Regions from separate parts of the Paenibacillus sp. FSL K6-4396 genome, predicted to be linked through region 2. Evidence: predicted binding sites of a transcription regulator. Region 2 holds the regulator's gene; the other holds the start of a gene.

Region 1 (15,803 bases), 6.1 Mb from region 2:
TTGGATCCACCAATGATAGCTGTGAAAGGACGCTCAGGGTTGGAGATTGCTTTACCCAACACTTCAAGTTCTTTCTCCATCAACAAACCGGACACTGCTGGAAGCAAGTGAGCGATTCCTTCAGTCGAAGCGTGTGCTCTGTGAGCCGCGCCAAACGCATCATTAACGAAAACGTCAGCCAGTTCAGCAAATTGTTTTGCCAGTTCCGGATCGTTTTTCTCTTCGCCTGCGTGGAAACGAACGTTTTCAAGCAACAATACGTCGCCGTTGTTCAGTTCAGCGATTTGAGCTTTAACAGCGTCACCAACAGAACCGTCAGCTTTAACAACTGTTTTACCAAGCAATTCAGACAAACGCTCAGCTGCTGGAGTCAAACGCAAGGATTCAACCACTTCGCCGTTAGGACGACCCATGTGGCTTGCCAAAATGACTTTAGCGCCTTTTTCAATCAAGAAGTTGATTGTAGGAAGCGTCGCACGAATACGTTTGTCATCTGTAATTTTACCATCTTCGAGCGGCACATTGAAATCTACACGGACAAAAGCCCGTTTTCCTGTCAATTCGATATCGCGTACACTTTTTTTGTTCATCTGTATTTCCTCCGCACCCATGTATTTGGTGGACCAATCAAGAGCTAAAATCCCTTGTCAATCCTGGTGTTTTTGAGAAATTTGCAAAATGTAGATATATAAAGAGCGGAAACAATATAGCATCTGTTTCCGCTCTATGTTATTGCAGATATTACTTAATCATTTTTGCAAAGTGCTCCAAAGTGCGAACCAATTGTGCAGTGTAGGACATTTCATTGTCATACCAAGCTACAGTTTTAACCAATTGTTGGTCGCCAACAGTCAGAACTTTAGTTTGAGTTGCATCAAACAGGGAACCGAAAGTGATTCCTTGGATATCGGAAGATACGATTTCGTCTTCTGTGTATCCGAAAGTTTCTGGATCGGAAGCTTCTTGCATAGCTGCGTTAACTTCTTCAGCAGTTACTTTTTTGTTCAGAACAGTTACGAGCTCAGTCAGGGAACCAGTAGCTACTGGTACACGTTGAGCTGCACCATCAAGGATGCCTTGCAGTTCTGGGATTACCAGGCCGATTGCTTTAGCAGCACCAGTTGTGTTAGGGATGATGTTTTCAGCTGCTGCGCGAGCACGACGGAAGTCACCTTTAGGGTGTGGAGCATCCAACGTGTTTTGGTCGCCAGTGTAAGCGTGAATTGTAGTCATCAAACCTTGAACGATTCCGAATTTGTCTTGCAGTGTTTTTGCCATAGGTGCCAGGCAGTTTGTTGTGCAAGATGCGCCAGAGATTACAGTTTCAGTACCGTCGAGGATTTCATGGTTTACGTTGTAAACGATGGTTTTCATGTCGCCAGTAGCTGGTGCGGAGATAACAACTTTCTTAGCTCCACCTTTCAAGTGTTTCTCAGCTGCTTCTTTCGTTGTGAAGAAACCAGTACATTCCAGAACGATATCTACGCCCAGGTCGCCCCAAGGAAGTTCTTCCGGGTTACGGTTAGCCAATACTTTAACTTCTTTGCCGTTCACTTTGAAGAAGCCATCGTGTACTTCAACATCGCCATCGAAACGACCTTGAGTTGTATCATATTTGAGCAAATGAGCGAGCATTTTAGCGTCAGTCAAGTCGTTGATTGCTACTACCTCGATGCCTGCTACATTTTGAATACGGCGGAATGCCAAGCGTCCGATACGTCCAAAACCGTTAATACCTACTTTAATCATGAGTAAGTTCCTCCCAAGTTTTGATTAATTTTTTATGAAACTTATATATTCAAGACAGACGGTGAAGTCCGTCAAGACAACAATAGTTGTGATTCAAAGTAAAACCTTATTCCATTTCAGCAACGATGACTTCGGCAGCAGCCTCATCAATAATCAGAATATCTTCCTGACCAAATCGCAACACAGAATGTATAGCAGCAGCTTTGCTTTTGCCACCTGCGATTCCAATCACAACATCGGTTCGTTCAATATCCTGAAGTCGCATACCCAGTGTAAGCATGGTATGTACCACCTTACCCTGATCGTTAAAGTAATAACCGAAAGATTCAGATACGGCACCTTGCTCCTGAAGTTCATCTATAATCTCCGTCGCAAGTTTACGTCTTGTCGCCATCTCCACGGCATCACCAATTCCATGAATAACAATCCGCGATTTCCGAATCAGCTGCAGAATCTCCTGAACACTGGGGTCCTGGATTAATGATTCATAGGCATGATCACTAAGCAAATCCGGCACATGCAGGAGTTTGTATTGCGCCCCTACCCGCTTTGCCATTGTAGATGCAATCGTATTTGCCTGAATTTCAAGGCTTTCTCCAAGTCCACCGCGTGCCGGTACGAACCAGACACCTTTGAGCGATGTTGGCGGATTTAGTTGTTCTGCGACTTCGGCCGTTGTTGAACCGCCAGTAACGGCGACAACGTCGTTATCACTCATGATATTGCCGAGAGCCTTCGCTCCGGCTCTGCCCAGTTCCCTTTTGGCAAATGGAGAAATATCCGAATCACCAGGAACCACAACTACCTTTTGCAGACCGTAGGCTTGCTTGATGCGCTCTTCCAGCTCGGATAATCCGAACAACTCTTTGGCTACGGGCTCTAACTGCTGCAGCAAATCATACCCTGCCTCGCTGATCTTCATTCCTGCACTGTCAATTTCAATAAGTCCCTGAGCCTTTAACAGATCGGTCTCAGCCCTCAGAACCCGCTCGGTCATCTGCATGGAATTAGCTAACGTTCTCCGTCCGATCACATCCGATAACATGATCTGTTGCAGAATCGTATACCTCTTTTTCAAGATATCCATGAGATCAGGCAGAAGCTGCTTTTGTACTTCTAAAATCGTTCGCATGCTTTCCACTCCCGCAAGTTCTCGTTCTAAGCTCTCTTTCGTGGCCCTAAAACGTCCCGGGTTAACTTTTTAAGTCCCACGTCTATTCTACCTAAAACTGACGTGACATGCAAGTGTTTCAACGTGTTATTTCGACACGCATTCAGCGTTTGTACGCGCCTATTTTCACAATCCTAGACTTCCATGATCTAGGACTATCTCACGCATACCATATATAGAAGAAACGAATGAATTCAATCTACATATCGCTCAGAATCACATTTCATACGGCATGTCCAAAACCTCTAATAGCATTTACTTAAATGTACTCTTTATCCACTCTTCTTCATCATGATCATTTTTAGGTTAATCCAAACCAATACCACAACGAACTGCTTGCAATTAAATATTTCATGAGCTATAATCATTATTGCTGTCACATAATGTGCGCCCGTGGTCCAATGGATATGACGTAGGCCTCCGAAGCCTGAGATCCAAGTTCGATTCTTGGCGGGCGCGCCATTTTTATTTAACAGCTCATAACCCATTTAACCAATGAAACCGGAAAGGTTTCTTTTTTTTGCAAGTTAGTTTGACTTTCTTTGACTTTTTGTTTGGAATTGTTTATTATGTGGGTAATACGGTAACAGTTTAAGTATAAACACCAATAACATTTACATTCCAAGGAGGTTTTTCACGTGAGTTTTATTCCAATGGTCGTTGAACAGAGCAACCGGGGTGAGCGCGCCTACGACATCTACTCCAGATTGCTGAAGGATCGTATTATTTTCCTTGGTAGCGATGTTAATGACGTAGTGGCTAATGCCATTATGGCACAGATGTTGTTCCTGGCTGCGGAAGATCCGGAGAAAGACATTCACTTATACATCAACAGCCCAGGCGGATCGATTACAGCCGGTATGGCGATTTACGATACAATGCAGTTCATCAAACCGGATGTATCTACCATCTGTGTAGGTATGGCGGCTTCCATGGGTGCATTCTTGCTGAATGCCGGTGCAAAAGGTAAACGTTTTGCATTACCAAACAGTGAAATTATGATTCACCAACCACTTGGTGGTGCACAAGGTCAAGCTTCCGACATCGAAATCCGTGCTCGCCGCATCCTGAAAATGCGTGATACCTTGAACCGCATCATCTCTGAGCGTTCAGGTCAACCGCTGGAGCGGATTGAGAAAGATACAGATCGTGACTACTTCATGAGTGCTGCTGAAGCCGCCGATTACGGTATCATTGATAAAGTTATCGAAAACGTAGGTTCCCAAGGCATTTAAGTGTTATGTAGACCCCGGTCTACGAGTTAACATATCAACACCTAACGTCAGCAACACCCCATTGTGTTGTCTATACGGGAATAAGCCCTCATCATAATCATGATGAGGGCTTATTTTTTTCATTTTATAAGAAAGATAACTTAAGAGTGCATAATAATGATTTCTTTATTTGGTTCCAGATACATTACTGAAAGGTTCAGTTCCTTTAGGGAGAAGTTCTTTATACGTGAATGGCATTTCAGGGAATCCCTCTGCGTACGCCGTATACTCATACAACTGGAAGAACACGACCACACCCGTTGGTGTCACATAGAAATCCTGATCTTTATTCAACCCTTTATAACCTTCCAGGTATCCACCGCGAGCTTTCAGCTGTTCGCCGACTTTTTTACCCAACGTCTCACGCATGGTTTTGTTGTTTTGCAGCACATCATCTAACGTAAGCTCCTTGCCTGTGTCCAGTGCAAAGGTGTGGCCCGTACGGGTTGTCATACCATGAGCGCCAGCATAATCTTCGTATCGTTGTGTAATGAGTCCCAGCACGCCTTTTTCGTTGTACGTCACTACATAAGAGCTCTCAAATGCATATGGACGGTTGGCTGTTGCACCGCCGAATTCAGATGTCTGTTTCTTGAAGTCAGCTACAGAAGCATCCACTTCGTCTTTCAGCACTTTGTTGATTGCCGCTTCAGCTTCTTTGCTGGCAAGTCCACTCACTTGCGGATATTGAACATCGACTTCAGCATTTTTTACAGTGACATTAACTGTTGCCGCTTTAATTTTAACGTTATTTTGTTTCACCTTGCTGAGTGTCAACGTTTTGGTTTTGCCATCCCAATTCCCCTGTACACCCAGATAATCTCTCATTGCTGAGAATGGAATATATAATCGACCCTGAATCAATTTTGCTTCCACCTGAGGGTAATAACCGTTAATGTACACGTTTGGTTGTCCATCCATCAGGCTAACGGTCATCGCATTGTTGGCTGCTGTTACCGTATATGACTTGGTTTTCGCATCATATTTCAGCGTTCCACCCGCTACATCTTTTACTGCCGTAAGAGAGACCCATGTCGATCCACCTTGAAGAAGCCCTTTTTGAGTCAGTGTTTTTCCACCCGATTTCAGAGTTACCTCAGCCGGGGTTGTCACTTTAGAGGATACCGATGCTGCCTGAACCGAACTGTCCTGCCATACCGAACCACTACCTACAATAATTCCTGCTGCAAGCAATGCACTTGTCCATTTTTTCCATGATGTCATATATAAAACTCCTCTCTGAATTCACAATTAGGGATCATTGCGTATGTAATCCTGACCTGATCGCATATCTCATACGCTCACCTCTCTATTATAATTAACCCAATTTCGGAAAGGTTTACAGCTCGAGTTACAATGTTGATGAATATCAGGCGGAAAATATAATGGGTTATGACCTTTTTGTCACGAACAACTATACAAAAAAGATACCAATATACAGCATTTCATGTTGCTTCAAAAAGGTATCCCCCTATCTAACTTCGTCAAAGTTTGCTTTTCCAACAAAAAAAGACTCTGTCCACAGGACAAAGTCTTTGTCATTATTTCGTTGTACCCTTCAAATGACACTTATAAAGGTTACTTGAGCTTACAGTCCTTAATTCGATCTTTTATTTCATTTCATACGTGATATTCAGGATTGTACTTACTTTAACCTGGCCTGTTTCAATCTCCGTACCACCTGCTGTATCTTGTGCTTTGGACATCAACGCCTCGCTTGCATAGAATACAGGCACATTGGCATCACCTTGGCTCACGGAAAGAACAGCACCCAGTTGACGTTTAACTGCTTTTGCAATGGCGCCAGCTTTCACATCTGCATTGGCAACAGCTTTCTCAATCACTTGGGATTCATAACTTTCCGGATTTTCTACAGTAAAGCGTACGTTCTCAATATTGTTGGCACCCGCCCCTGAAGCAGCATCGAGCAGCTCGCCAATCTTGTCCATCTGACGATACGTGACTGTCAGTGTATGATGCGCTGTGTATCCTTTGATTTGTTGTCCGTCTTTTTCGCTATACGTATAATTGGGTTGTACAGAGAACTGACTGGTTTGAATGTCGTCTGCACTGATCTTCCACGTATTCTTCAGCAAGTTGGATACCTTTTGAACTTTGGCAGCATTCGCTTTTTGAGCAGATGCAGCTGTCTCTGCAGTACTGTTCACACCAATGGACAGATAAGCAATATCAGGCTTCACCTGAATCTCACCTTTACCCACGACGTTAATCACATTCTGTTGTACCCCTTGAACCTCTGCAGCATAAGCATAGTTCCCTGGCGCAACCCATGCGGTTCCTCCTACAAGCAACGTACTTGCTACCAGCACTGCACCAAACGGTTTCATCCATTGTTTACCCATCACGATAGCCTCCTTATGTGTTAACATCTCAAACTTTAATCGATTTGATACCTTAACAGACGGGACAAATTCCATAATGTTGCACTTGACGATAGCATAAACGTGAAAAACGCAAAAAAGCCCCTTTCGGGACTTCTTCATTGGATTGATCATATCTTATTGGTTTTCGAGCTCTTCCTTGCTTACCAGACTAACTAAAGCGTTTACAGCCTGTTCGGCATCCGCGCCTTCTGCACTAATCTGGATTTCCGTACCTGTGCTAATTGCAAGGCTCATGATCCCCATGATACTTTTTGCATTAACTTTTTTGTCGTCCTTCTCGACGAACACTTCAGACGAGTACTTATTCGCTTCTTGAACGAACAGTGCCGCAGGTCTGGCATGGAGACCCGTTTTCAAACGGACAACTACCGGGTGCTTTGTCATGGAAACTTACCCCCTATTATGAAATCTGGACATTAAATACACAATTATATTTAAACAACATTATACCATTAACCCGTGCAGGACACTAGAAGAAAAAACTCAGGGTGCTTTGGAGGACATTATCTTGCCCTAATTTCATCTTTTGCACAGCGCATCCAATGACCTAAGTGAGTCTCCCAGATCCTTAACGGCTGACTTTCCTGACCTTTCTGTTCAGCAGAAACAGCCGACCTTGTTACTTACCGTCTTAACCATAACGTTCTGTGCGTACTTTCTCAGCCAGTTCATCAATTTTACGAAGCCGATGGTTCACTCCCGACTTGCTGACTGTACCTTTAAGGAGCTCGCCAACTTCCTTCAAGTTGATATCCGGATGAGCGAGTCGAACCTCCGCCACTTCGCGAAGTTTCTCAGGCAAAGATTCCAGACCAACTTCCTTTTGTAACAACCGGATATTATCGATTTGTCTTACGGCCGCTCCAATCGTTTTGTTCAGGTTGGCGGTCTCACAATTGACAATCCGGTTAACGGAGTTTCGCATGTCTCGCATAATTCGTACATCTTCAAACTTGAACAAGGCCTGATGAGCACCAATGATGCTGAGCAGCTCAATGATTTTCTCGCCTTCCTTAATGTATAGGATGAATCCTTTTTTCCGTTCTATACACCGGGCATTCAGAAGAAATTCATTGGCCAGGTCAACCAGTGCCTGACAGTGCTCTTCATACATAGACGCAATCTCCAGATGGTAAGAGGAACCTTCCGGATTATTAACCGATCCACCGGCCAGAAATGCACCGCGAAGATAGGCCCGTTTACAACAGTTTTGCTGAAACAATTCCGTACTGATCCCTGGGGTAAAGAGAAAGCCCTCAGATACAATATGAAGACTATTGAGAATCTCCTGTACCATGGTTGGAATACGAACAATATATACATTGTTCTTTTTCAGCCGCATTTTTTTGCGGACCAGTAATTCCGTATGCACTTGAAAATGCTTTTTAAGCAGAGAGTATGCCCGTCTTGCAATCGCGGCATTCTCCGTCGAAATATCCAAGATCACTTTTTTATTCGATAACTGCACTGCACCAAGCATACGGATGAGGGCTGAAAGTTCCGCCTTTTCGCAGCACGGTTCGCTCTCGATCATGGTTAACTCTTTTTTGGTCTGTGCTGCAAACGACATGGGACTTCACCTCTTCCGTAACATCCAATTTTGTACCAGTTGGTAGATGTGATGACTTAACTTGTCGGCATCATGTCGCAGATAGGTTTTGAACAGAACAAGGGTATCCGCAACCACCTGATAGCCGGCACTTTCGAGTACATTCATATCCAGTACAACCGGTTTTGCTCCTTTTTCCGCATACTTATTTTGCACTTGCAGCGGAATATCACCATTATTTACGATAACATAGTCGAAGAGCTGATGACCTATATGCTCGTGTACCGCCTTAAGGTGGTCACTTACCGTATAGTTATCTGTTTCTCCCGGCTGTGTCATCACATTACAGATAAACATCTTCACCGCATCAGCCTCTACCACAGCTTCTGCAAGCTTAGGTACGAGCAGATTGGGAAGGATGCTTGTATAGAGGCTGCCTGGCCCGATCAGAATGGCGTCAGCTTGACGAATGGCCTCTACTGCCTCTGGCAACGGCTCCACGTGATCCGGTTCAAGGAAAACACGTTTGATGCGTCCACCCGCCTCAGGGATTTTGGACTCACCTGTAATAATTGTCCCATCTTCCATCTCCGCATGCAACACAACGGCCTGCCCGGCTGCTGGCAATACCTCACCTCGAACGGCAAACACGCGGCTAAGCTCCCGCACTGCGGTCACAAAGTCGCCTGAAATATCCGTCATTGCAGCCAAAATCAAATTCCCCAAGCTGTGGCCTGCAAGCCCCGCGCCTGTATTGAAACGGTACTTCAACATATCTGAAAGCAATGGTTCTACATCAGCCAGTGCCGTAAGCACGTTGCGAATGTCGCCCGGAGGCGGCATCTGTAGCTCATTGCGCAGGATGCCTGAACTTCCACCGTCATCTGCAACCGTGACGATGGCCGTGATATCCAGCGGCTTCTCTTTCAAACCGCGCAGCATCACGGATAATCCGGTTCCGCCGCCCATTACAACTATTCTCGGACGTTCTCTTCGTGGTCCGGCCTCTTTCATCCCTTCACCCTCTTCAATGACGGTCCCGGTCAGCGTCGCGATGGCTCACGGTGACAGCTTCTGTCTCGCTGCTTCCCAACATCTTGCCCAAATATTCCGATATTGCTACCGAACGATGCTTGCCTCCGGTACAGCCGATTCCAATAATAACCTGGCTTTTGCCTTCCTTCCGGTATTGCGGAATCAGGAAATGCAGCATATCCAGCAGCTTGGTCAGAAACGCCTGTGTCTCTGGCCACTTCATAACATATTCGTACACATCACTATTCTGTCCCGTATTCGGTCGCAAATGATCAATATAATGCGGATTCGGTAAAAAACGTACATCAAACACCAGATCAGCATCAATCGGAATGCCATACTTGAATCCAAACGACGTAATATTCACCGACAGCATTTGGCTTTCCAGATGAGAAAAGCGGGATATGATGCGTTCTTTCAGTTGAGCAGGCTTCATCGTACTTGTATTCAGTACCTGAGTCGCAGAGTTTTTGAGTTCCTCCAACATCTTGCGTTCCAGTCGGATGCCGTCCAGCGGCATGCCCTCAGGAGCCAGTGGATGTCTGCGCCTGCTTTCTTTGTAACGCTGAACAAGTACAGAATCTGTAGCATCCAGGAATAAAATCTCGCAATGAATGGTAAAATGATCTTTAATATAGTTCAAAGACTCGGACAGAGCCGTAAAGAATTCACGCCCGCGCAGATCGATAACCAATGCAACCTTACCAATCTTGCCATTTGACTGTTCAATTAGTTCCGCAAATTTTGGAATCAATACCGGCGGCAGATTATCCACACAGAAGAAACCCAGATCCTCCAGGCTTTGTACTGCAATGGTTTTACCTGCCCCCGACATGCCCGTAATGATAATGAGCGTGGCGCCTGTGCCTGGTGATCCTTCACCTTCAAGCATAAATGTCCCCTCCTTATCATATTGCTGTCTTCATATATTGTTACGAGGGTACTAGGAACGCAAGAGAAGACCTGCTGCACCCACAATACCTGCATTATTACCAAGTGTAGCTTCCAGAATCTGAACCCCATCTTGCAACGGTTCTGGCGTCAGCTTAGCAAACACAGTACGGATTTCATCAAACAAGAAATTGCCCGCTTTGGATACGCCGCCACCGATGATGAACATCTCCGGGTTAATGACAGCTGCTACAGTAGCCATGGACTTGCCCAGGTAAAAGGCCGCACGATTCACAATGCGCTGTGCCACTTCATCGCCTGCCTTCGCAGCATCAAATACTTCTTTGGCTGCAATCTTGTCGACGAGTGCCAGTGACGTATGATCACCACGTTCTACTGCATCCTTCGCCATACGTATAATTCCTGTTGCAGAAGATACTGTTTCTACACATCCCATTTTACCACAACCGCACTTTATGGCTTCCAGATCAGGTACAACACTGATATGACCCAGCTCTCCCGCCATACCGGAGAAACCCTGATAAATGTTACCATTCAAGATCAAGCCACCACCAACACCCGTACCGAGTGTATAACATACGCAGTTGTCTACGCCTTTGCCGGCTCCTGCCCATACTTCACCCAGTGCAGCCACGTTTGCATCGTTATCTATTTTTATTGGCTTGCCCAGACGTTCTTCCAGAATCGAACGAATGGCTACATTCCGAAATCCGATGTTAGGGGCATGAACGATAATTCCCTCGCGTACATTCGTGAAACCGGCCACTCCAGCGCCTACACCCTCAAGCTGTTCCCAACTGTAAGGTGATTCGGATACGATATGTCGGACATACTTCTCGATGTTGGCGATGACCGTGTCTACGCCCTTATCCACTTCAGTCGGTCCTTCATACGTATGCATTAGCTGACCTTGTTCATCGCATATACCGACCTTAATTGCTGTTCCGCCGAGATCGACCCCAACGTAGATTTTCTCAGACATGCTGCAAGCCACCTTTATCTATCTAAAATAGTTTAAGTCCTACGTACCAACTATAATTGAAGGATACGCCTGGGTCAAGACGATAAGACCTCGGATACATCATGCTTTGCCAGGGTTGTGAACCACATCACATAGCATTTTTGAATACGTATACAATCTTATTACCTTCATTAATAAACGCACGCTTTATTCCTTCCTCCATAACAGAGGAAGCCTCAACTCATGATATTACATCTTCACTCGTTCCATTCATAAAAGATGGACTTCGCCCCCTCATATAGGGTGACTCGTCTTATGCACCCTGCCACCTGTCATTCTCATGCAGAAAGTTATCGAATGACGGTCTTGCCAACAAAAAAGTGCCTTACATATAGAAGGCACTTTTACTTTTATGAAAATTCTGAAGTTGTAGAATTGGGGTTAAACTCAGTTGATTTTTCTGCGTTATAACTTCGTTTCCACACGTACCGGCTCTTCTGTCTTCTCCATCTTGTTCACATCCAGAATATCGAGCAGGAAGACAAAGATCGGAATACCAATGATCAGTCCCCAGATCCCCAGGAAGTGTTGCGACAGAATTAGTACGATAAAGGTGTAGAACATTGGCAATTTGGTCTTGTGTGCCATCAGTTTTGGATTCAGGAAGTACGTCTCCAAAGCATGAATAACAATAATCATGATGATTACAATTATGCTTAATTTCAGTCCACCCATCTGATACCCGATCAGACAGAGCGGTACAAGTGAGATGATAACTCCCGCAACGGGAACCAGACTGAGCATGAACACCAGAATGGTCAGAGCGAACAAATACGGGAAACCCAGAATCCATAAGCCCAGTATCGTCAGCACTGTATTAAACACCGCAATAAGAAGCTGAGCCTCAATAACTTTACCAAAAGAAGACACGAACTTGTCTCCCAGATAAGCTACTTCATTGTAGAACCATCCAATTTTACTTGTTTTGAACTTGGACGTGAACTTGGATATCTCCTGCTTCTGCAACAAGAAGAACAGACTCAGAATGATAACGAGCAGAATAAACTCCAGCCATTTGCTCAAAGCAAAAATATATTTCAATGCATCATTGGTGTAATTTTTGATATCAAAGGATTGAAGATAACCCGCAATTTTGGATGCAAAATTATCACCGTCTGCACTATCCAGAAATTTCATAATCTCGTTCGTCAACTGAACGACCTGATCCACGATCCGTGGTGAATATCTGGAAATGCCAAGCACAATGACTGCGATCACAATCATATAGAGCAGGATGACCACAACTTTATAATTGATCGGAAACAATCGATTCAGACCACCTGTAATGAAATGCTGTAACCTGTTCATGACATATGTCACCAGGAACAACAGCAGAATCATGTGCAGCATACTCCCCATACTGAACAAAATTAAACAGAACAAGAGCAAGATCAAAAACCGTCTCACTGTCGCATTCTGTAACCAATCTTTTATCATTTCCCCCAAAATCTTCACCTCACAGCTAATATGCCCTATATGTATACGAACTCATGCCCACTGTAGTTTCAAAAAAAGAGAAGCCTTCCGGCTTCTCTCATTTCATGAGACTTCCCGTTGTCTCTTTTTCCTAACATATGCCTAACCTCAAGCATGTAATGCTTATTTATCCAACGTTTCGCTCCAATCATGAACAATGCTTCCTTCAAGGAACTTCTCACAATCCATCGCGGCCATACATCCTGATCCTGCAGCCGTAATAGCTTGACGATACTTCGTATCCTGAACATCACCACAGGCGAATACACCCGGAATATTCGTCTCCGTTGTTCCCGGTTTAACGACAACATAGCCATGTTCGTCCAGTGTGATCGCATTCCCAAGGAATCCGGTATTCGGTGTGTGACCAATGGCAACGAATACGCCATCTGCTTCGAGCAACTCTTCCTGCCCTGTCTCGTTGTTGCGCACCTTCAGTCCTTTGACACCTAAAGCTTCTGGTACGACCTCTAGTGGAGTACGGTTCAGCGCCCACTTCACCTTTTCATTGCTGCGAGCCCGATCCTGCATAATCTTGGATGCACGCAATTCATCCCGGCGGTGAACCAATGTCACGTCTGTTGCAAAACGAGTCAGGAAACTCGCCTCCTCCATAGCGGAGTCTCCGCCGCCCACGACCACAATTTTTTTGCCTCGGAAGAAGAAGCCGTCACATGTCGCACATGTACTTACACCACGTCCCACATTTTCCTGCTCACCCGGAATACCGAGATAACGAGCGGAAGCACCTGTGGAGATAATGATCGATTCAGCTTCCAGTTCACCAATTCCTCCAACTTTGACCTTGAAGGGCGGTTTGCTGAAATCAACCTCTTCTACCCAACCGTTTTTGAATTCTGCTCCAAAACGTTCAGCTTGCTTACGCATGTTGTCCATCAGTTCCGGCCCCATGATACCTTGCGGGAAACCGGGGAAATTCTCAACTTCCGTTGTCGTCGTCAATTGACCACCCGGCTGAAGACCTTCGATAACCAGTGGTTTCAGATTAGCACGAGCCAGATATATCGCTGCTGTCAGACCCGCAGGTCCCGTTCCGATCACAATCGTTCTGTATTTAGACATATAGATACAGCCTCCTTAATTAAGGTGAGAATGTGTTGTACTAGCGATGAACTTGCCAAGATGATATCCTACAGGCGTTTACGAGGCCCATTCGTTAAGTTTACCCGTTTTCCCGGTTGTTGTATCCTTCACCTGATGATGTCTTTCTGAAAACGAGTTAAAGCGAACTTTATCTATACAAGTGGTGGCTTGCTGTTACATACCGAATGAATCTGTTTAGCATACTTGCTAACCGTTGATGCCGATATCCCATACCGCTCAGCAATGCTTTGATAGGTAACGGGCCGACTGTGATTCTTCGCTGCCAAATATTCAAGTCCTGCAGCCCAACCCTCAATCTGCTTCGTACCTGGAACCTCCGGATGTACCCGGGATACATAATCCGTCCAGAGCCGTTCCATCTCTTGCTGCAACTCAGCCTTTGCTTCAGACATCTGTAACGCACGATCAACAACAGCCTGCCAATGGGAGGTTGAACCAGTGTCCGATTGCTCTGATGTGGATGGAACCTTCCCAATAGACTTCAAGGCTACAGGAGAAAAAGGACGAACGACCTGAGAATTCCGATCCTCATGTTCAGCCGATTTCAATCCGTTCAGCACACCTTGTGCTGCCTCAAGCAAATCTGGTTCTTCTCGTGGCTCTTCAATGAAAGATTGAAGTGCCTGCTGTACCTCATAATCGCCGATCATTCCAAGCGCATGAATAACCTGCAGCTTCGTTGCCCGATCACCATGACGCAAAGCCCAGAAGAACGATGAACGAATCAGTGGATCATTCTTCATTTCTTCAGGTATGCCGCTACCATAGTTCTCCCACTGTCTGAACTGCTCATCAAATGGCAGATGATAGTGATAACTCAACTTCTCAGGCTCTTGCTCGCCTTGCCGTACAGCCTCAAGACCTGACAGATAGTATCGAGATACTTCCGAACCCGGATCAAGCTTGGACACATGATGCCATAAACGCTCAGCGGCGTCATAACGCTCTGTATTATAAGCTGCTACTGCTGCATAGTGAGCAAGTGCCGGATCACCAGCCGTCTCTTCATCCTTGAGCAAACGCCGGAAATGAACATAGGCCGTATCGTGCTGACCCAGAATTCCCATCGTTGTAGCCAGTTTGTAGACTTGTTCGTGCTGGAATGGCACGATGACACGCAATTTTTTGATCAAAAGCAGAACTTGATCAGCCCTGTTCTCATTTTGATGGAAAATGGCCAAATTACAGAGTGCATGCAGATTACCTGGTTCCTGTTCAAGCACTTCAGCAATGGTCTCTTTTGCTTTGGGAAACAGCCCCATATAATAATAGGCGAGTGCCAGATTGTTACGGGCAGCCAAGTAATCAGGATAATCAGAAGACATGCCTTCGAGCAATTCAGCAGCCTGGGCAAATTTTCCTTCTTCCAGCAGTTCCCGTGCCTGATCGTGCTCCACTACACCTTTGCGTGATTTGATTCGGTTCAGTTTGGTCGGACGATCCAGCTCATAGTACAGAAGCTCCATCATCTCTTCGGCTTCCGTCATGAACTGACCTTGGGTGTCCTCCTCCAGATAGGTAACAAGTGCTTGCTCGGCTTCCTCAAACCGATCCATATTTGCATAATTGTTCGCCATATAGAAATAACATTCCGTCATCGACGGATCTACCACTTCCAGCACGTTAGCCAGAATGGCATTGGAGGCTTCGTAATCCCCCTTCTCCGATAATATACCCGCCATATTACAATGATTTACCGGATTTTCCGGTTCGTATTCAACAGCTTTGCGAAAATATTTTAATGCCTTGTCGACATGATTTCGGTCCAGCGAGCGGACAGCTCTTTCAAAGAAGAAAGAAGCATCCAAGTGAATCGGTATAATATTGGCAAGGTGTCCCTCAGCCCGCACTAGCTTGCCCTTCATCTTCCAAGGCACCTCCTCTTTGCATTTCATTCATACTCTTCAGTATACCACATCTTAAGGCCCACTTCTCAATATGTAGTTTCATGTCGTTCATGAAAAAAATGCAAAAGAAGGTGATATTCCATTTTGCGGAAACCTATCACCTTGGAGCGTTGTTTATTCAGTTGTTTATTCAAAGGAAACCCATCTTTTCCTAGAGACTCCTGCACTCGCTTGCCAAG
Region 2 (15,803 bases):
GAAAGGCGTAGTCGAAGGACAACAGGTCGAAATTCCTGTACCACCGTAAGCCGTTATGAGCAATGGGGGGACGCAGTAGGGTAGTGACGCGGACTGATGGATGTCCGTCTAAGCAGTAAGGCTGATGTGTAGGCAAATCCGCACATTGTAAGGCTGAGCTGTGATGGGGAGCGAAAATTGTAGTAGCGAAGGTCATGATCTCACACTGCCAAGAAAAGCCTCTAGCCAGGTGAAGGTGCCCGTACCGCAAACCGACACAGGTAGGCGAGAAGAGTATTCTAAGGCGCGCGGAAGAACTCTCGTTAAGGAACTCGGCAAAATGACCCCGTAACTTCGGGAGAAGGGGTGCCCCGGTAGTGTGAATAGCACGAGGGGGCCGCAGTGAAAAGGCCCAAGCGACTGTTTAGCAAAAACACAGGTCTGTGCGAAGCCGTAAGGCGAAGTATACGGGCTGACGCCTGCCCGGTGCTGGAAGGTTAAGGGGAGTGGTTAGGGAGTAATCCCGAAGCTGTGAACCGAAGCCCCAGTAAACGGCGGCCGTAACTATAACGGTCCTAAGGTAGCGAAATTCCTTGTCAGGTAAATTCTGACCCGCACGAATGGCGTAACGACTTGGGCGCTGTCTCAACGAGAGATCCGGTGAAATTTTAATACCTGTGAAGATGCAGGTTACCCGCGACAAGACGGAAAGACCCCATGGAGCTTTACTGCAGCTTGATATTGAATTTGGGTACGATCTGTACAGGATAGGTGGGAGCCTTTGAAGCAGGAGCGCAAGCTTCTGTGGAGGCAACGTTGGGATACCACCCTGATCGTATCTAGGTTCTAACCTGGTACCGTAATCCGGTGCGGGGACAGTGTCAGGTGGGCAGTTTGACTGGGGCGGTCGCCTCCTAAAGAGTAACGGAGGCGCCCAAAGGTTCCCTCAGAATGGTTGGAAATCATTCGAAGAGTGCAAAGGCATAAGGGAGCTTGACTGCGAGACCTACAAGTCGAGCAGGGACGAAAGTCGGGCTTAGTGATCCGGTGGTACCGCATGGAAGGGCCATCGCTCAACGGATAAAAGCTACCCTGGGGATAACAGGCTTATCTCCCCCAAGAGTCCACATCGACGGGGAGGTTTGGCACCTCGATGTCGGCTCATCGCATCCTGGGGCTGAAGTAGGTCCCAAGGGTTGGGCTGTTCGCCCATTAAAGCGGTACGCGAGCTGGGTTCAGAACGTCGTGAGACAGTTCGGTCCCTATCTGTCGTGGGCGTAGGAAATTTGAGAGGAGCTGTCCTTAGTACGAGAGGACCGGGATGGACGTACCGCTGGTGTACCAGTTGTTCCGCCAGGAGCACCGCTGGGTAGCTATGTACGGACGGGATAAACGCTGAAAGCATCTAAGCGTGAAGCCCCCCTCAAGATGAGATTTCCCAGTATGTAAGACCCCTTGAAGACGACGAGGTAGATAGGCTGGGGGTGGAAGTGCAGCAATGCATGGAGCTGACCAGTACTAATCGGTCGAGGGCTTATCCAATAGCAAGTGATAATTCGCGTGTTTCGTTTCGAATCTAGTTTTCAGAGAATGATCTCTGAAATGAAAATGGGTACATCACAGAACGTGTGTATGATTTTCAGTTCCATATCTGATTTCAAGAAGCTATGCTTCGACAAATCGCGTTTGGTGGCGATGGCGGAGGGGTTCCACACGTACCCATCCCGAACACGACCGTTAAGCCCTCTAGCGCCGATGGTACTTGGACCGCAGGGTCCTGGGAGAGTAGGACGCCGCCAAGCGAAGAACCACTGCCGATGTTATTCGGTGGTGGTTTTTATTTGTTTATTTAAGGGGATGCGAAAGCATCTCTTATTTGACTTTGTAAGAATCCTCTGACACACTCTAAGGGGTACATATATCACATATCAGGCTATGATTTGGATTGATAATAACTCTAGCGAATGGGGTGTAGGACAACATGGAAATTCAGAAATTGACGGTAGATGATTTTGAACCAGCGATGGCACTCTCCGAATATGCTTTTCAGGTGGTAATGAATGATGAACAAAAAGAAAAGCGGCGGAGTCAGTTTTCGTCACAAGATATATGGGGTGTATATGAGGACGGGCAGCTAGGAGCCAAACTTCACATCATTCCTTTTCACACCTATATTCATGGCAGAGCGTTCGAGATGGGCGGTATTGCGGGTGTAGCCACCTGGCCAGAGTATAGACGCAAAGGCTGGGTAGCGGGTCTACTGAAGCATGCGTTGGAAGAAATGAATCGCAACAAACAGAGCATATCATTCTTGCATCCATTCTCTTTTGGTTTCTATCGGAAGTATGGATGGGAGACGTATGTTGAATTTAAACGTTATAAAGTACCTACAGCTCATTTGCCTATGAAAAAAGCGACACCTGGAACAATTCGGCGTGGGGATCCGGGCCTCAGCATATTAAAGGAAGTATACAGTGCTTATGCTGAGCGTTATAACGGAACTCTGGTTCGGGATGATGCAAGGTGGGAGAATTCAGTTCTGGTTAATGGAAGCAGCCAGAAGGCTGTATATTACGATGAAGCTGATGCAGCACAAGGTTATCTTTTATATGAGGTTAAGGAAAATAAGTTTACTATTAAAGAGATCATCTATCTGAACGAAGAGGCTAGGCAAGGACTGTGGACCTTCATTGCTAACCATGATTCCATGATCGAGGAAGTTACGTTGCAGGCACCTGCCAGTGATACACTTGCCTTCCAATTGGATAACCCGAGGATTCAGCAGGAGATTGTACCTTATTTTATGGCGCGTATCGTTAGTGTGGAGCAGTTTATATCCCAGTATCCCTTTGCAAATCAGGACTCACCGTTGCAGATTGTTCTTCAGGTAGAAGATGCACACGCTCCATGGAATGAAGGGGTATGGCAATTAAACGTGGCAATGAACGGAACAGCGTCCATATGGAAAACTTCGGAACCAATTACTGATGATCAGACCATTAAGGTGGATATTCAATCCCTTACCGCAGTGCTGATGGGGTATCGCAGACCAACGGAAATGGCACGGATCGGAAGAATTCACGGACCAGAAGCAGCAATCAAGGCTTTGGAACAAGTGATTCCTGAACGGGAAACCTATTTGCTCGATTTCTTCTGATGACTATTCCCACTGCTCCATTTAACTTGATTAGCTTATATAGAAATACGGCGTGATTGAAAGACAAATGGACTTCTCCAGCAATTTTGGGGAGGTTTTTTTGTGTCTGGGGAATATTTCGTGTAAAATCGTAAAAAATGAATAGTGACCCCACTTGGCAAAACCACAAAATATGCTATAATGGTTATAAAGTCAAAGAAAGTCAAAGTCAACTAAAGGTTTAATACTTAAGTAGCTTTCTTTCTACAATCTGATGCATGATCGCCAATATACGGGATTCATCTCATCGGAGGATCAAGGGAATATTAAAGGACCTTCGTGCTTCCTTCGCTCTCCTATTGACACCTGTGGAAGCAAGATTCGCTGTTTCCCTGATTGGTTAAATGGGTAGAGAAGGTGTACTCTGTGGGGGCGTGTGGGTCCTTATTGACTTAACGTTTCAGACAGTGGAGGATGATTGGATGCGTAATATCTCTGATATTATCGAACGATATCTGAAGAGTATTTTGCATGAAAGTCCCGAAGGAATGGTTGAAATTCAGCGTAATGATCTGGCAGATCAATTCTCATGTGTACCTTCCCAGATCAATTATGTCATCAGCACACGTTTTACACTCGAGAAGGGATACCTGGTAGAGAGTAAACGCGGCGGTGGTGGTTATGTTCGCATACAGCGTATTGAATTACCGGCCCAATCAGCTCTGCATAATCATTTGCACCATAGTATTGGTGAAGAGATCGGGCAGACAGCTGCCGAAGGTCTGATCTATCAATTGGAAGAAGCGCGCTTCTTGAGCAAGCGGGAAGCCGGGTTGATGCGAGCTGCTGTATCTAGAGAGGTTATATTAGTCAAACTTCCTTACCGGGATCAAATTCGTGCCAGAATGTTGAAGGCGATGTTAATATCTTTGCTCGGTAAATGAAAACTATCGGGGTCAAAGGAGGTACATCAATATGCTGTGCCAAGAATGCAATAAACGTCCGGCGACACTTCATTTCACGAAAATCGTAAATGGGGAGAAGACGGAATTCCATATTTGTGAGTCATGTGCCCGTGAAAAAGGGGAAATGATCCCTGGAACAGCAGGTGGGTTTTCCATTCACAACTTGTTGTCCGGATTGCTTGATTTTGATCCAGCCAGCAAAAGTGGATCGGCAGGAACACCACCTGCAAAAGCACTTCAATGTGAAGAGTGTGGTATGACGTACGCACAATTTAGCAAGATAGGCCGGTTCGGCTGCAGTTCATGTTATAAATATTTTGACAGCCGTCTGGATCCTTTGTTCAAGCGGGTTCACGGTAATACGTCCCATGTAGGCAAAGTGCCTGCACGAGCTGGTGGTCGCATCAAGGTGAAACGGCAAATCGCTGATCTGAAGCGGGAGCTCCAGGAGAGTATCGCGCAAGAGGAATTTGAAGAGGCGGCCCAGATCCGTGACCAGATCAGAGGACTTGAAAAAGGAATAGCTCAGGAGTAAAGTTTGTCATGAGTAGGAGGGATGCGTAATGCCTAATCTGCGCTTTACAGAGAAGGCGCTCAGCGACTGGATGCGCAGTGATGCGGCTGATTCCGAAATCGTCATTAGCAGCCGTGTCCGGATTGCACGCAACCTTCAGCATGTTCCGTTTCCGATGCTGGCTTCCAATGAGCAATCGGAAGAGGTGCTGAATAAGCTGAGCGAAGTACTTCAATACGATGACGTTCATGCCTTTGGGGATTTTCATACGTTGGATCTGATCGATATTGACGAACTCGACAAACGGGTGCTGGTGGAGAAACACCTCATCAGTCCAAGTCTTGCGAATGAATCCAGGAATGGTGCGGTTATTCTCAGTGAGGATGAGTCTGTCAGTATTATGATTAACGAAGAGGATCATCTTCGTATCCAGTGCCTCTATCCGGGGTTCCAGGTGAAGGAAGCCTGGGAGAAAGCTTCCGCAATAGATGATGCTTTTGAAGCGCACGTGGATTATGCTTTTGATGACCGCAGAGGATACTTAACCAGCTGTCCTACTAATGTAGGTACAGGTGTAAGAGCATCGGTTATGATGCACTTGCCTGCCCTGGTGATGACACAGCAGATTGGCCGCATTTTAACCGCAGTTTCCCAAGTAGGATTAACTGTAAGGGGGATATACGGTGAAGGTAGCGAGGCGATGGGTAACCTGTTCCAGATCTCGAACCAGATTACATTGGGACAGACCGAACAGGAAGTCATCGAGAACCTGCATGGTGTTGTGTTACAGATGATAGGTCATGAGCGTACAGCCAGAGAACGGTTAATGACCGACTCCAGACTTCGGATTACGGATCGGGTCATGCGTTCTTACGGCATATTGTCTCATGCAGCTATTGTTGATTCCAAGGAAGCTGCACAGCGCTTATCGGATGTACGCCTTGGCGTGGATCTCGGCTTGTTGGATGGACTGTCCATCACGGTAATGAATGAGTTGAATGTGATGACACAGCCGGGATTTTTGCAGAAAACATTCGGGGAAGATATGCGCACAGATGAGCGAGATATCTACCGAGCTCAGTTGATTCGTGATACGATCAATGCAGCGAAGCAGTCCTAGTTTAGCCTGATTTTGTATTGAAATATGGTTTCATGCCGCATTGCGGCTTTTATATAATAAGGCATGTACAAATGCCAAATGACTTTATTCGCAGCACGGCTGCAAACAAAAATGATATGAAGAATACGACGGTTATTTCATTACATGACCTCGTTTTATCCAAAACCATGGAGGTGCAGGAGATATGATGTTTGGAAGATTTACGGAACGGGCCCAAAAGGTGCTCGCACTCGCGCAGGAAGAAGCTGTCCGTCTCGGTCATAATAACATCGGTACTGAGCATATTTTGCTCGGCCTCATTCGTGAAGGCGAAGGTATCGCAGCCAAAGCACTGATCGGCCTGGGACTCGGATTGGAAAAAATTCAGGATGAAGTAGAAACGCTGATTGGCCGTGGCCAAGAGCAACCTACCAACATTGCATATACGCCACGTGCGAAAAAAGTAATTGAACTATCTATGGATGAAGCTCGAAAATTGGGCCATACCTATGTAGGCACAGAGCATATCCTGCTCGGATTGATTCGTGAAGGCGAGGGTGTTGCAGCACGTGTGCTCAATAACCTGGGAATTAGCCTGAACAAAGCACGTCAACAAGTGCTGCAATTGCTTGGCAGCAGTGAAGCTGTATCCAGCCATAATGGCACACCTGCCAATGTAAGCACACCAACGCTAGACAGTCTGGCACGTGACCTCACGGCTTATGCGAGAGAGAACAACCTGGACCCAGTCATTGGGCGTAGTAAAGAAATTGAACGTGTCATCCAGGTGCTCAGCCGTCGTACCAAGAACAACCCGGTATTGATCGGTGAGCCAGGTGTAGGTAAAACAGCGATTGCTGAAGGCCTTGCACAAAAAATCATTGCAAATGAGATTCCGGAAACATTGCGCGACAAACGTGTAATGACCCTAGATATGGGTTCTGTAGTCGCTGGAACCAAATATCGTGGTGAGTTCGAAGATCGTCTGAAAAAAATCATGGATGAGATTCGCCAAGCAGGTAACATTGTCCTGTTTATCGACGAATTGCATACCTTGATTGGCGCAGGCGGAGCTGAAGGTGCCATCGATGCTTCTAACATTTTGAAACCGGCTCTGGCTCGTGGAGAATTGCAATGTATCGGTGCGACAACACTGGATGAATATCGTAAATACATCGAGAAGGATGCAGCGCTTGAGCGTCGATTCCAACCGATTACTGTAGATCAGCCTTCTCCGGAAGAAGCGATTCAAATCTTACATGGCTTGCGTGACCGTTATGAGGCGCATCACCGTGTGAAAATTACGGACGAAGCAATTGTGCAGGCGGTTAAACTGTCTGACCGTTACATTACAGACCGTTTCTTGCCAGACAAAGCGATTGATCTGATTGATGAAGCGGGTTCCAAAGTAAGATTGAACTCTTACACGATCCCACCAAACCTGAAACAACTGGAAAGCCGTCTGGAAGATATCCGTAAGGAAAAAGACGCTGCAGTTCAAAGTCAGGAGTTCGAAAAAGCAGCAGCTCTGCGTGATACGGAACAAAAAATTCGTGAAGAGCTGGATGTAACGAAGAACCAGTGGAAAGAGAAACAAGGTCGCACCGATTCCGAGGTTACTCCTGAGGATATCGCACAAGTGGTAGCCAGCTGGACAGGAATCCCTGTGAACCAACTGAAAGAAGAAGAGACACAGCGTCTGATGAATCTGGAGTCTATTCTACATGAACGTGTCATCGGTCAGGATGAGGCAGTGAAGTCTGTCAGCCGTGCGGTTCGTCGTGCTCGTGCAGGACTTAAAGATCCGAAACGTCCGATGGGTTCATTCATTTTCCTCGGTCCTACAGGGGTAGGTAAAACAGAACTTGCTCGTGCTCTGGCTGAAGCGATGTTCGGCGATGAAAATGCAGTAATCCGGATTGATATGTCCGAGTATGGTGAGAAGCACTCGACTTCCCGACTTGTCGGAGCGCCTCCAGGATATGTTGGGTACGAAGAAGGTGGCCAGCTGACAGAGAAAGTTCGTCGCAAACCATATTCCGTAGTCCTGCTCGATGAAATCGAGAAAGCACATCCAGAAGTATTCAATATCTTGTTACAAGTGCTTGAGGATGGTCGACTGACGGATTCCAAAGGTCGCGTCGTTGACTTCCGCAATACGCTGATCATTCTAACATCCAACGTGGGTGCCGAAGCGATCAAACGTAACTCTACACTGGGCTTCACTGCAGTTGTAGATGCAGGAGCGGATTATGACAACATGAAGGGGAAAGTGATGGATGAGCTGAAGAAAAGCTTCCGTCCAGAGTTCCTTAACCGGATTGATGAAATTATCGTGTTCCACTCACTCGAAGAAAAACACATCGCTGAAATTGTTACGCTTATGAGTGAAGAACTTCGTAAACGACTGCTCGAACATGAGGTCGATTTCGAACTCACTGATAATGCCAAGTCTTTCCTTGCGAAGTCAGGCTTTGATCCAGCTTACGGTGCGCGTCCGCTTCGTCGGGCGATCCAAAAGCATATTGAGGACAAATTGTCCGAAGAGTTGCTCACAGGTAACGTAACCAAAGGGGATTCATTGCTCATCGACGAAGAGAACGGTGCACTGTCTGTTACGAAAAAAGACGTGGTCGTTCCGTCCAATGAGGAAATCGAAACCAAATAATATACATCAAGCTTTGGAGTGAGCTTCAGCTTGTATTAATCCTTATTCCATAATCAAATCCTTCTCGGCTTCGGCCGGGGAGGATTTTTTGCACTTTGGACAGAAGACGGACATGATTATGTCAGGAACATGTGTAAAGTTTGCGATAATCCTTTACGAAAAATCTCAAACAATGGTAAACTTTTAGTAACCCTGCACGTCAGGGAGTTTGGGTGAAATTCGTCGAATAATGCAAAATGCTGTTATAAAACTAAATTATAGGAGTGCTGAAGTGGCCAAAGTTAAAACCAAGTTTCAATGTACGGAATGCGGCTATGAAGCCCCCAAGTGGTACGGTAAGTGTCCGGGTTGTCAGTCATGGAATTCAATGGTGGAAGAAACAGAGACGGTGGTCAAAACACAAGGGAGAAATTCTCCTCTGTTTGACAGTAAAGATAAACCGCTTCCTATCATAGATATAGATAGCGGTCAGGAACCGCGTGTACAGACTGGAATCGGAGAGTTGAACCGGGTATTGGGTGGCGGAATTGTTCCGGGTTCACTCGTTCTGGTGGGCGGAGATCCGGGTATCGGTAAATCAACGTTGATGTTGCAGACGTCCCATGCTTTGACGCATTCGGGTTTGCGTGTGTTATATGTTTCCGGTGAGGAATCAGTCAAGCAGACTAAATTGCGGGCAGACCGCCTCGGGGCACTCTCTGCCGAGTTGTATGTATTGTGTGAAACCAATATGGAACGCGTAGAGGAAGCGGTGGATCAGATCCAGCCGCATTTTCTGGTCATCGACTCCATTCAGACGGTATATCTTCCCGAAGTTACCAGTGCGCCGGGTAGTGTAGCACAGGTAAGGGAATGTACGTCAAGGTTCATGCGGATTGCTAAAGGCAGAGGCATTGCAACGGTTCTTGTGGGGCATGTTACCAAAGAAGGTGCCATTGCCGGTCCACGTATGTTAGAACATATGGTGGATTGCGTGCTTTATTTTGAAGGAGAACGGCATCATACGTATCGCCTGCTGCGTGCGGTGAAGAACCGTTTTGGTTCCACCAATGAGATTGGTATTTTTGAAATGGGTGAGGATGGACTTCGTGAGGTGGGCAATCCGTCCGAACTCTTTTTGTCAGAACGTCCACTGGGTGTAGCAGGTTCAACGGTAGTTGCCAGTATGGAGGGTACACGCCCTCTGCTCGTGGAATTGCAGGCGTTGATCTCAACCACCCATTTCCCTTCTCCCCGCCGTATGGCAACAGGGGTAGATCTGCATCGATTAAATCTGATCATCGCAGTGCTGGAGAAACGGATGGGTATGTTCTTACAGACCCAGGATGCGTATCTGAACGTGGCTGGTGGAGTACGATTGGATGAGCCCGCTGTAGATTTGGCGGTTGCCGTCAGCATTGCATCCAGTTTGAGAGATGTACCGACCAAGCCGGACGACGTCATCTTTGGCGAGATCGGTCTGACAGGTGAAGTTCGAGCCGTATCACGGGCCGAACAACGAGTGAAGGAAGCCGCAAAGTTGGGCTTCAAACGAGTCATTTTACCGGAAAAAAGCTTAAAGGGCTGGAAACATCCTCGCGGGATACAACTGATCGGTGTGAATACCGTGGCAGATGCACTAGCGGTTGCTTTAGATTAGGGGGCATAACAAGATGAAAGATATGAGCCAACTGGATAATATGAATGAGTTGTTAAGGCTGATCGCACCAGGTACACCTTTCCGCGAAGGTCTGGAAAATGTGCTGCGCGCCAAGACGGGCGCACTGCTTGTTGTAGGATACAGCCCTGAAGTCATGGAAGTGGTGGACGGGGGATTCTCGATTAACTGTGATTTCTCCCCAAACTACCTGTACGAACTCGCCAAGATGGATGGTGCCATTATTCTTAGCGAAGATTTGAAGCGTATTCTTTACGCCAATACCCAGTTAATCCCGGATTCATCTATCTCTTCATCAGAGACGGGGATTCGTCACCGGACGGCAGAGCGTGTAGCAAAGCAAACGGGTAAATTGGTCGTATCCATATCACAGCGTCGGAATATCATTACCTTGTATCAGGGAACACTTCGTTATTCCCTCAAGGAAATTGGGGTTATTTTGACCAAAGCGAATCAAGCGATTCAAACCCTGGAGAAATACAAAGCGGTATTAACACAGTCTCTTACGAATCTGAGTGCCTCTGAATTTGAGGAACTGGTGACGATTCCTGAAGTGGTTAATGTGATTCAGCGTACCGAAATGGTGATGCGGATCAAAACGGAGATCAAACGATATATTCATGAACTCGGGAATGAGGGACGACTCATCTCCATGCAAATGGAAGAGCTCGTGGGTACAACGGAAGAAGAAGCCTGGTTATTGTATAAAGACTATGCCCGTGACGACAGTGATGACAAAATCCGTGAAATTATTGTGGGACTGAAAAGATTGTCGGACGATGAGTTGTTGGATGCACATCATATTGTCCGTCTGCTCGGTTATCCTTCATCGGCGGCCACTTCAGAGGATTCGGTTGCACCTCGCGGATACCGGGTATTAAATAAGATCCCCCGCCTGCCCAATGTCATTATCCATAACCTGGTGGATCAATTCGAACAATTGCCTCATGTTATTATGGCTACAATTGAAGAACTGGACGAAGTGGATGGTATTGGTGAAGTTCGTGCCCGGACCATTAAGGAAGGCCTCAAACGTTTGCAGGAGCAAATGTTTATCGACAGACAGATGTAAGGGTTTGCCTATATAAAGGCTTGAAATGGATGAGGTGAAACAACGATGCTAACCAGATTCATTCCGAATCTCTTTACCCTGGGTAATCTGTTTCTTGGAATGATGGCAATTTTGCTTGCGATTGATGGAAATTACAGTTTGGCTGCCATTATGGTCATTGTAGCGATGCTGCTTGATGGTCTGGATGGCCGAGTGGCACGTGCACTTAATGCCCAAAGTGAATTCGGTAAGGAACTTGATTCCTTGTCTGACATGGTTTCCTTTGGTGCAGCACCAGCTCTGATCATATTTATGGTGTCGTTTCAAGAGTCGATGCCGATCCTCGCCTGGATTGCAACAGCGGCTTTTCCGATCTGTGGAGCCATTCGTCTTGCACGGTTTAACGTTCGTCCGGGTATTCCTGGATACTTCACAGGTCTGCCGATACCGGCAGCCGGCGGGGTACTGGCCACACTGTCCTTGTTCAATAAGGATATTGGCCCGGTTAGCATGATGATTGCTACATTGCTGTTATCGTATCTGATGGTGAGTTCGCTTAAATATCCCAATTTCAAAAAGGTCGGTTTGCCACGAAAGGCAATCTGGATTGCACCATGGGTTGTGTTATTTGCCATAGCCGTAGCCGTTATTTTCCCGGAGCAGTTATCCAAATTGATCTTTATTCCGTTGGTGTTATACGCCCTGTATGGAATGAAGCATAATGTGCGAACAGCGGCCTCACGTAGTCGGGCGAAAAAGCGCAAGGATGAGAAATCTTCCCGTCCTTCCGATCGTTAAGTCGCCTCGGGGACAGACACTATATAAAGAAAGCACGTACTCTCCTGAACTGGAGAATGCGTGCTTTTTGTTTATTCAGATCTATTTACGGTAAAAGAAACCCTTGCGAACGACATACATATCTTCTTACGACAGATTAAACATCCCTAACGTTGAACACTTCTGTGATTCGTGATTTACGACCTCTTCCATGTTAATGTCCAGCAGATTGCAGAGAGCCGACATGTAGAACAGGTTCCGCCCTAGCTCAGAGCTGATGACCTCTCTGCAGTTCTCACACAACTCACCTTCCACATGCGTTTCCAGCAGGCCCTTGGTTTGAGCGATATCGCTCTCCGGGGCATATTTCTGCTTGGTGGCGTGCAGCTCAATGCAGCCGCATTCGGTAATGGCTTTGGACACGGCACGGTTAACAGACGCTCCGGCTTGTCCCGTTTTGGACAGTACATCAATCAGGCTGCGATGACGCAACAACAGTTCAGAAACTTGATCCTGGAAAGCCTGTAAACTTAGCGTACTCATTTTGCCACTCACCTCGGGATATGAATTGAATTCATTATATGCCAATAATTTACCTACTTTCAACTGACGATTGCAACATTTCCAAAAAGTTCTTCCAGATGGGATTAGCAATTCAGGAATTGGATCATACTGGATATAAAGATCAAGATACATTGAAGGAGGTGCAGGGACTAATGTGGAAAAAAGGCATTTTAACTTTTACAGGATTGTGCGGTGCATGGTTCGGCTACACGGCATATCATCTGGCAGGAAAATCGGTCCCATGGATGGCGGAGTGGATTCAGTCAGCAGGATTACTGGGAGCTGGTATATCAACGCTGCTGGGAGCTGTAATGTTTATGGCTGTATGTAATATTGGTGGAACATTGATGGCAGACAGGTTGCATAGTGGAATTGACTCATTGGCAAAAGTACCTATGAACGAATTGGCTGCAGGTGCCGCAGGTACAGTTGCAGGATTGCTCGTGGCCTTGTTACTTTACCCTGTTGTGGGATGGATGGGGACGGCAGGAGAAGTGCTGCAAGTGGCGCTGACGGTGATTAGTGCTTATTCCGGTTATACCCTTGCCATGGCGAAGAAAGACGATCTGGGGGCCTTCTGGATGTCTGGACGATGGGGTCATCCCGAGGTGGACGAGGACAGACGGATGGAAGAACATAAAATTCTGGATACCAGTGTTATTATCGATGGGCGTATCGCTGATATATGCAAAACCGGATTTATTGAAGGCACGATCGTAATTCCGGAATTTGTTCTGGAGGAGTTACAGCATATTGCTGATTCATCGGATCTGCTCAAGCGGAACAGAGGACGGCGTGGACTGGACATTTTGAACAAAATCCAGAAGGAACTTGATGTAAAAGTCCTGATCTACGAGGGGGATTTCGAGGAAATCTCCGAGGTGGACAGCAAACTGGTTAAACTGGCAAAAGTGCTTCAGGGAAAAGTGGTCACCAATGACTTTAACCTGAACAAAGTGTGCGAACTCCAGGGTGTATCTGTGTTGAACATTAATGATCTCGCCAATGCGGTTAAGCCGGTTGTTCTGCCAGGTGAGGAGATCATGGTGCAGATCATCAAGGATGGCAAGGAGCATGGTCAAGGTGTAGCTTATCTGGATGATGGCACAATGATCGTTGTGGAAGGCGGACGCGAGTATATCGGCATGATGATGGAAGTGCTGGTGACCAGTGTGTTGCAGACTTCAGCAGGACGAATGATTTTTGCCAAGCCGAAACTGTTGGAAAAAGCCCAATAAAGCGGTATGATGGGTAGTGTATCGTTGAATGATATTGTATATCTTTGGACGATAAACTGACAGACAAGGCAGGGATTGCAGCATGGATAAAGGGTGGGGCGTTGTCATTGTGGCAGCAGGTCGCGGAACCCGGATGGGGACGACCGAGAGCAAACAGTTTCTGTTGCTGCAGGACAAGCCCGTTTTCATACATACGCTTGAGGTATTTGCTGCGCTGGACGAGATCCGCGAGATGGTGCTGGTCACAGGAACCGTAGATGTTGAACGTTGCCAGGATTGGGTAAAAGAATACCAACTGGATTCACGTGTCCGTGTTATCCCGGGAGGGAAAGAGAGACAACATTCTGTCCATAAAGGCCTTGAGGCACTTGGGACGGATTGGGTTCTCGTTCACGACGGGGTACGTCCTTTTGTAAACCATGAGCAGATCAAGGGATGCATGGCGGCCGCCATAGCCGGTGGTGGAGCAGCTGTACTTGCGGTTCCCGTGAAGGATACGATCAAACAAGTGAATGCGGAAGGAGTCGTTACGGCGACGCCAGACCGCAGCAGTCTGTGGAGCATTCAAACCCCGCAGGCTTTTCGTCTTTCTTCCCTGCTCTCCGCCTACGAATCAGCCGAGCAGGACGGATTTCTGGGGACAGATGATGCCATGCTGGCTGAACGTCAGGGAATGTCGGTCAAGGTTGTGGAAGGCAATTATACCAATATCAAATTAACAACGCCGGAAGATTTGCAATATGCTGCGTTTTTGCTGGGGGGAGAGAAGAAGCGATGATACGTGTAGGACAGGGATTTGATGTACATCAGCTGGTAGAGGGACGCCCGTGTATTATTGGCGGAGTAACGATTCCTTATGAAAAAGGACTGCTGGGTCACTCGGACGCAGACGTGCTGTTGCACGCGATTAGTGATGCTATTTTGGGTGCGCTGGCACTCGGGGATATTGGCAAGCATTTCCCGGATACCGATCCGGAATTCAAAGATGCCGACAGCCTGAAATTGCTGGAGCATGTATGGCAGCTTGTGAAGGATCGCGGTTATAAGTTGGGGAATATTGACTCAACGATTATTGCCCAAAAGCCGAAGATGGCTCCTTACATCCCACAGATGGCTGAGGTTATTGCCAAGGCACTGGAAGCGGATGTAACACAGGTGAACGTGAAAGCAACCACAACAGAGCAACTGGGATTCCCTGGACGGGGAGAGGGCATTGCCGCTCAGTCCGTTGTTTGCCTTGTACGTGTGTGATATCATCAATAAATTAGTGACGGAGGGGATCATATGAGCACGGATATTCGTGTGCGTTACGCGCCGAGCCCAACGGGACACCTGCATATCGGGAATGCCCGTACGGCGCTGTTTAACTATTTATATGCCAAACATAATAACGGTAAATTCATTATTCGTATTGAAGATACGGACGTGAAACGGAATATTGCCGGTGGTGAAGAAAGCCAACTGAAATACCTGAAATGGCTCGGAATTGAGTGGGACGAAAGTATTGACGTGGGCGGAGAATACGGACCATACCGTCAAACGGAACGTCTGGACCTCTATCGTAAATATACGCAGGAATTGCTGGATAAAGGTCTGGCTTACCGTTGCTTCTGCACGGAAGAAGAATTGGAGCAAGAGCGCGAGGAACAGTCAGCACGTGGAGAAACACCGCGTTATTCTGGCAAACACCGTGACCTGACTCCAGAGCAAATTAGTGCGTTTGAAGCGGAAGGCCGTGTAGCGAGTATTCGTTTCCGTGTGCCGGAAGAGCGCACATATACGTTTGATGATATGGTTAAAGGCACAATCTCGTTCAACAGCAAGGAATCCGGTGACTTCGTCATTGTGAAAAAAGACGGCATTCCCACATACAACTATGCCGTTGCTGTGGATGATCACTTGATGAAGATCTCCCACGTCCTGCGTGGGGAAGATCACATCTCGAACACGCCGCGTCAACTGATGATCTATGAAGCGCTTGGCTGGGAGCCGCCGCAATTCGGCCATATGACGCTGATCGTGAATGAAAATCACAAGAAGCTGAGTAAACGGGATGAATCCGTTATTCAGTTTATTGAGCAGTATGATCAGCTCGGCTATTTGCCTGAAGCGATGTTTAACTTCATTTCCCTGCTTGGCTGGTCGCCGGAAGGGG

The links. The regulator CtsR, encoded in region 2, represses protease genes until heat stress. The targets are predictions, from matches to a motif close to ATGGTCAATAAAGGTCAAACA.
Region 1: clpP (ATP-dependent Clp endopeptidase proteolytic subunit ClpP) is a predicted target of CtsR. The motif match lies at 3,450-3,470, and genes of this name have one in related genera.

Annotation. Positions count from the first base shown of each region.
Region 1 is NZ_JBBOCR010000001.1:171,807-187,609, reverse strand. It holds gene MHB85_RS00920 (phosphoglycerate kinase) at 1-590, opposite strand, end outside; gene gap (type I glyceraldehyde-3-phosphate dehydrogenase) at 742-1,749, opposite strand; gene MHB85_RS00910 (sugar-binding transcriptional regulator) at 1,856-2,881, opposite strand; tRNA gene MHB85_RS00905 (tRNA-Arg) at 3,308-3,382, shown strand; gene clpP (ATP-dependent Clp endopeptidase proteolytic subunit ClpP) at 3,559-4,155, shown strand; gene MHB85_RS00895 (stalk domain-containing protein) at 4,321-5,418, opposite strand; gene MHB85_RS00890 (SIMPL domain-containing protein) at 5,805-6,557, opposite strand; gene MHB85_RS00885 (HPr family phosphocarrier protein) at 6,714-6,983, opposite strand; gene whiA (DNA-binding protein WhiA) at 7,231-8,169, opposite strand; gene MHB85_RS00875 (gluconeogenesis factor YvcK family protein) at 8,176-9,162, opposite strand; gene rapZ (RNase adapter RapZ) at 9,176-10,075, opposite strand; gene MHB85_RS00865 (ROK family glucokinase) at 10,127-11,077, opposite strand; gene MHB85_RS00860 (AI-2E family transporter) at 11,522-12,553, opposite strand; gene trxB (thioredoxin-disulfide reductase) at 12,716-13,675, opposite strand; gene MHB85_RS00850 (tetratricopeptide repeat protein) at 13,849-15,582, opposite strand.
Region 2 is NZ_JBBOCR010000001.1:6,296,941-6,312,743, reverse strand. It holds rRNA gene MHB85_RS27755 (23S ribosomal RNA) at 1-1,521, shown strand, start outside; rRNA gene rrf (5S ribosomal RNA) at 1,665-1,781, shown strand; gene MHB85_RS27745 (GNAT family N-acetyltransferase) at 1,961-3,136, shown strand; gene MHB85_RS27740 (CtsR family transcriptional regulator) at 3,598-4,059, shown strand; gene MHB85_RS27735 (UvrB/UvrC motif-containing protein) at 4,091-4,615, shown strand; gene MHB85_RS27730 (protein arginine kinase) at 4,644-5,714, shown strand; gene MHB85_RS27725 (ATP-dependent Clp protease ATP-binding subunit) at 5,899-8,361, shown strand; gene radA (DNA repair protein RadA) at 8,633-10,000, shown strand; gene disA (DNA integrity scanning diadenylate cyclase DisA) at 10,014-11,090, shown strand; gene pssA (CDP-diacylglycerol--serine O-phosphatidyltransferase) at 11,136-11,867, shown strand; gene MHB85_RS27705 (hypothetical protein) at 11,994-12,389, opposite strand; gene MHB85_RS27700 (PIN/TRAM domain-containing protein) at 12,563-13,648, shown strand; gene ispD (2-C-methyl-D-erythritol 4-phosphate cytidylyltransferase) at 13,731-14,426, shown strand; gene ispF (2-C-methyl-D-erythritol 2,4-cyclodiphosphate synthase) at 14,423-14,899, shown strand; gene gltX (glutamate--tRNA ligase) at 14,933-15,803, shown strand, end outside.